2 regions of the Bacillus sp. DTU_2020_1000418_1_SI_GHA_SEK_038 genome follow, and region 2 is predicted to be linked to the other one. Evidence: riboswitches for the same ligand, from Rfam matches in the RefSeq annotation. Region 2 holds a riboswitch; the other holds the start of a gene.
What was found. Region 2 has a riboswitch for cyclic di-GMP ahead of RRV45_RS05385 (PAS domain-containing sensor histidine kinase). Riboswitches for the same ligand answer to the same signal wherever they lie in the genome.
Positions count from the first base shown of each region.

Region 1: another riboswitch for cyclic di-GMP. It lies ahead of RRV45_RS17115 (hypothetical protein); the one in region 2 lies ahead of RRV45_RS05385 (PAS domain-containing sensor histidine kinase).

Region 1 covers NZ_CP135435.1:3,421,409-3,424,587, reverse strand. The annotation lists gene RRV45_RS17125 (methyl-accepting chemotaxis protein) at 1-379, opposite strand, end outside; gene RRV45_RS17120 (EAL domain-containing protein) at 448-1,119, opposite strand; gene RRV45_RS17115 (hypothetical protein) at 1,192-1,572, opposite strand; cyclic di-GMP riboswitch class I at 1,705-1,808, opposite strand; gene rpsD (30S ribosomal protein S4) at 1,973-2,575, opposite strand; gene RRV45_RS17105 (hypothetical protein) at 2,921-3,179, shown strand, end outside.
Region 2 covers NZ_CP135435.1:1,080,572-1,083,750, forward strand. The annotation lists gene RRV45_RS05380 (thiamine phosphate synthase) at 1-566, opposite strand, end outside; TPP riboswitch at 644-751, opposite strand; cyclic di-GMP riboswitch class I at 1,053-1,138, shown strand; gene RRV45_RS05385 (PAS domain-containing sensor histidine kinase) at 1,234-2,790, shown strand; gene RRV45_RS05390 (cupin domain-containing protein) at 3,121-3,179, opposite strand, start outside.

The DNA.
Region 1 (3,179 bases), 2.1 Mb from region 2:
ATACTTCCTTTGATACATACTGTCTCCATTCGACAGTACGGTTAATAAGTTCATCAAATTCCTGAGATGCACCGATCTTTCTAACTACCTGTTCATAATGCTTTCCTTTCTCAGTATACTCGTTAAAGCGTTCTTTGTAGTCACCGCCATATAGTACATAGCCTCGTGCAGTTGATATTCTATTTGCCAAAGTACTAGACATTTGCTCGTTTGCAATTAATAATTGGACCTCGTGGTCAACGATGATTTCTGTGTCTCTATTCGTTGTTTTGATTTCATAAAAACTAAATCCTCCTAATACTAACACGAGAAAAATCACTAATGAAAATCCAAACAATATTTTCGTTCTAATACTTTTGAAGCTTAATAAATTCTTCAATTCTTTTCCCCAACTTTCAATATATTCATCTTTTTTAGACATAACTATATAAGGCTAAATTGTCATTACTATAGCCGTTTCGGTTTTGATATATAGTAGCCCTGAAGTATAGGTACACCCAATTGTTTTGCCGCTAATAGGTCATTTTTTGTTTCAATGCCTTCTAGCACTAATTTTATTTCTTTGTTTGTGAATTCTAAAAAGAGAGAGACTAGTGCCTGTTTTTCGATTGATACTGATAGGCCTTTTGATTTCGTGTGATCCAGCTTTACAAAATCAGGTGAAATAATTTCTATCATTTTAAAAGAGTCTTTTGTAACCGGTAAATCGTCAAATGCAATTTGGAAGCCATTCGATTTTAAAAACAACAGACGGCTCATAAAAATTTGTTGTGCCCATATATTTTTTTGGATAGCTTCCTCGTTTATTTCAAAAACGATCTGCCCTCTAATAGTAGGAAATAGATGGAGCAGTTTATTTATGAAACTTTCAAAATCGTGATGGACGATTGTTGTGGGCAAAATATTTATAAACAATAAATGAGATTTTAAATAAAAGCTAGGGTATTGAATGACTGCATTCTTAATGCAATACGTGTCTAGCTCAAATAAAATCCCATTATCTCTAGCCTTTTCAAGCACAATTAGAGGATTCATTCGTGGTGTAGTTCTCATTAAAGCTTCATGTGCAAAAATAGTATCATTGCTGCTATTCAAAAGCGGCTGATATTCACTGTACAATAATTTTTCTTGCGTTATTGTTGTAATGGACCGAAAATCTATTTTACACCCTTCTTCCTACACAATATTAGCTTATTTATTAGGTAATTCTGTATTTATTACACCCATTCCATCTAATATAGCCTTTGCATCTTTGTTTAAATATTCGAGTATATCTGTTCGCAAAAGCAATTTTGCTCTATCCTTAATAATTAGCTTTAAGCCTCTAATATCAAAATTAGTTGCATATGTATTAATGGCGATTAATGTTGCCATGTCTTGTCTGGATATAGGCTGATACCCTGAATGATTTCTTTCTATAAGGAATTTAAGTAATTCTCTTGCATTGCTCTTCAGTGAGATCCTATGTTTTTCTAATACATTTAGATTTTCTTCAATAAGTTTTCGTGCAGTGACAAAGTCTAATTGCTCCATATATTTATTGATATCAGCAATTAAATCTTCAACATTCATAAAAGTTCACCTCACTTTTAATTTTTTTTGCCAAAACAATAAAGCGCTAAGTAATAAGCTTTTTCCGATAGAAAATAAAAAAAGGCTATTCCAAATAGAATAGCCAAAAATTTCATGGAAAATAAACGAGAATTTGGTAACCTGGCAATCATAGCAGTAGGTATTTTTTATTACCTAAAACCTTAGACCCAAGGGCTTTGCGTCCTATTCTTTCAAATAGTTTGCCTTTTACATATTAGGACTTCTTACTTACTTAAATAATAATAGAACAAAATAATACAAAATTCAACATAATTCAACAAAATAATACAATAACTGCAAATTGATGCATTTATTCAAATTTTTAACAAAAAAAGAAAAACCCTAGCGGCGTTATAAAACGCTCTAGGGTTAAAGTTAATTAACGAGAGTAGAACTCAACGATTAGAGATTCGTTAATTTCAGCTGGAAGTTCAGAACGCTCTGGTAAGCGAGTGAAAGTTCCTTCTAATTTGTCAGCATCGAAAGTTACGAAATCAGGAACGAAATTGTTCACTTCGATAGCTTCTTTGATGATGTCAAGATTGCGAGATTTTTCGCGAATGCTAATTGTTTGACCAGGTGCAACGCGGTAAGATGGAATATCAACACGCTTGCCATCAACTAAGAAGTGACCATGGTTAACAAGTTGGCGAGCTTGGCGGCGAGTACGCGCTAAGCCTAAACGATAAACAACGTTATCAAGACGTGATTCTAAAAGAATCATGAAGTTTTCACCGTGTTTACCAACCATTTTACCAGCTTTATCGTATAAGTTACGGAATTGACGCTCAGTTACGCCATACATATGACGAAGCTTTTGCTTCTCCTGTAATTGTAAACCGTACTCAGATAATTTCTTGCGTTGGTTTGGACCATGTTGTCCAGGAGCGTAAGGACGCTTTTCTAATTCTTTACCTGTACCGCTTAGAGAGATTCCAAGACGACGAGATAATTTCCAGCTTGGACCAGTATAACGAGCCATTTAAGACTCCTCCTTTAATGTTTTTATTTTGGTAAAATAAAAACAGATGTGCTATAAGTTATGGTCATTTTGTTTTCATGTACCTTCGCCCTAGCAGCTAAGGGTTACGCAGTACCCCTTCTTCAGAAAAGCTTCGAAAAGCTAATTGAGGAACAAAATGATTTCATAAAACAGTACACATAGGCTGCAATATTTTACACAAATAATATTATATGATTTTTCATTAAGAAAAGTCAAGGAGTATTTCGGAAACGGGTATGAAAGCATTTATTTTTTACTTACTCCATCATTTAGATATGATATAATATAGTAAGTAAAAATGAAAACGTTTTAAGAGTGATACAAGTGAATGAAACGAAAAAAGAAAAGTTTATCCGATTTATGTTAATCGGTTTTTTTATGTTTGTTATAGTTTACGCGTTTTTTCTGCGATATGATAAACAGCCATTAGAAACAATGGTGCAGGATCCAATAGCACTAGTTCTAAAGACAAGCTCAGTCCAAACCGATGCCCCGATTGTTGCGCTCTATGAAAATAAAAATAATGAGCATATATTAGCTATTTATAAGATAGAAAGAACCAACCGCTATAAGTTTAAAACAT
Region 2 (3,179 bases):
TATTCCTTTGCAGCGGATACCGGATCATCGCTTTCAAAGATCGTTGACATGACAGCGATCCCATTTACCCCGATATGGTGCAGCATGTCGATATGTTCCGGTTTAATCCCTCCAATTGCATACAAATCAACCATCACTTTTTTCGAGATTTCTTGAAGTTCCGAAAGCCCGCGGGGTTCTAAGCCACTTTTGCAGTTCGTTTCAAATACATGTCCATATAGCAGCCAATCAGCGCCCGCATACGAAGCGTGTTCAGCCTCTATAGCAGAATGTACTGAACGTCCTGCGAGTAACTGGGGGAAATGGTCTTTCACCTGCGAAACGGCAAGCCCGTGGCCTGGAAGCTGCACCCGTTGAATATTCGAAACAAGAGCTACATCCACCCTGTCATTCACAATTAATTTATCCTTACTGACTTTTTCTTCAGTCAATGCAGCGATCAACTCTATGTAATCATTGGCTGTTTTCGTCCGTTCCCTGATGATGAAATAATCTACGAACGGATCTATATTAATCATGATTTTAGTTAGATGATCCACCTTTAACCGATCATTCGTCACGGCCATCAGCTTCAATCACATTCCCCCTAACAAATAAAAAAACCACTCTCCTAAGCAAGGAAAGTGGTACTTTAAATAAAAAATAAAGTAACATAGCACTTCCCTACGCAGGCTCAAACCTGATCAGGTTATAAGGGTATCAGAGTACACTCTTCTCTCAGTCCTTTAAAAGGATTCCCCTAGTGATTTCACATTTACAATTTTCTGACTATAGGAATCATAACATATAAGCTATAATTATGGAAGTATGCGAAACAATCAAACTCCTAAACAGATAGAAACAAAATGGAACGAGGAGGTTTTTCTTAACAGGGATTACTTTCCTTTCCCATGCAATATAATTTGTAATTTGGGAATCCATTGAAACGAAAAAATTAGCACAATCAGCTGTTGTAAATAAAACAGTCTGAGGAAATATTTTGTAATAAAGGAATTGGTTCTTAAATATAATGATGCTATACTTGGAGTGAGTAAATATACCTACAGTAAAGCTTTCGATAATTGCAAACCTATCAAAAGGTAGGGGACGGAAAGCTACGGATTTAAGGCATTTTTGCTATGATGGTCGAGACAAAGATGAAGATGGATACTCATTAATTAAATCCACTTTTTTTTAGGTGGATTTTTTGTACGTTAACGAGGGATAAAGTGTAAGATTTTGAGGTGGTACAAAGTGGAACTGATTATAGGTTTTATACTTGCAATAGTGGTTGTTTTCATACTTGTCTTCTTTTGGACCCGTATAAAGAAAAAATTTTCGCGTGAATTATCTAATCAAAGATGGAAAGAGGAGTCTCTAAAAACTTACAATCAAGAGTTAGTAGATACAATCAGACTGCAGCAAGGGATGATTTTTAAGTTTATTAAGGATGGCGATAGATTTATTCATACTCTGTGTGATGGAAGGTTACTATATCGAATGGATCTTTTCCCTGAAAAGATTATTGGAAACGAATTATGTGATTTCCTTCCACATCTTGATGCAGAAACGGTTATTCAATATTATTGGCGAGCTTGGCAAGGCGAAGATAACGTCACGTACGAAGGGGGAATAAATGGTGTTTACTACCTGGCATCGTTGCGGCCTATTAGAAAAAAAGGTGAGGTAGTTGAAATCATTGGTTCATGTGTTGATATTACCGAAAGGAAGCGGGTAGAAAATGCTCTAAAGTTGAGTGAGGACAATTATCGTCTTATTACAGAGAACATGTTGGATTTAGTTGGACTCTGGGATATAGATGGAAGAGTTATTTATGCATCCCCTTCGCATGAAAAGGTATTGGGGTTTGATCCAAAAAAGTATATAGGAGTATCGGCCTTTGATTTGGTTCATCCTGACGATTCTCTGAGGGTATATGAACAATTTTTTCAAATGATTTCAACTAAGTTACCATTTCAAGTCGAGTTTCGGTGTGAAAATGCTGATGGTGAGTGGGTTTACGTAGAAGCTCAGGGAACCCCTGTAATTGGGGAGAGTGATAAATTAGAACATATTGTTGTTGTAGGGCGTAATATATCTGAGCGAAAGAAGGTAGATGAATTTATACGAAAAACGGAAAAGCTATCACTAGTAGGGCAATTGGCTGCAGGTGTTGCACATGAAATTAGGAACCCTCTTACTTCGATAAAGGGTTTTCTGCAGCTTATGCAAATGGAAATAGACAAACCAAACTATCTTGAAATTATGTTGTCTGAGATTGATAGTATAGAAAAAATAATACAAGAATTCTTATCACTTTCTAAACCACAAGCAAGTAAATTGGCACCGACTGATATTAATGAACTTTTGCAATATGTAATTACATTAATTAATACACGTGCCAAACTAAAAAATATTGCTATCGTTCAAGAGTCTGATTCCGAATTACCAATTATTCATTGTGACGAGCATCAAATCAAACAGGTTTTTGTCAATATTCTTCAAAATGCTGTGGAAGCCATGGAAAATGGAGGCGTAATTCAAATTCAAACAATGCGATCCGAATCAGACAATATTAGATTTAGGATTATTGACCAAGGATGCGGCATTTCTGAAGATCGAATTAAAAGTATTGGTGAGCCTTTTTATAGTACGAAAGAAAAAGGAACGGGATTAGGATTAATGATTAGTCATAAAATTGTTCAAGAACATGGGGGCACCCTAAGCCTAGAAAGCACCATAAATAAAGGAACCATTGTTGATGTTATTTTACCTATTGGGAAAAGTGAACCGGTGCTTGTCACTCCCTGATAAGTTCGAACTAGAGGAGAAGTAATACTGAATGTAAAGTTCCGCAAATAGAATTTGAAGGAAAAAGAAAGCTCTGTTTACCCCTTTTGAATACAAGATGTAAAAGTCAAAAGGAAAAAGAGAAAATTAATAACACCAAATTCCACGAACGGGCGCAATCCTGGAACAAGGATAAGCGCTCATTTTCTATTTTAATGGCCAGTTTGTTATCTAGGGCTATTCGCATAATAACACAAAAAAAACGCCGTGATCGGCGTGTTTTTAATGCAGGCAGGAAAATAATATAGCCTTTTTTCAACAAAAGCATCTGATTGTTTAATTATGGTTGCTCTACATATTTTTGCTTTCCAGAAGAAGTTTGGATTCTCCTGTACGCTCCCATTCTTCTA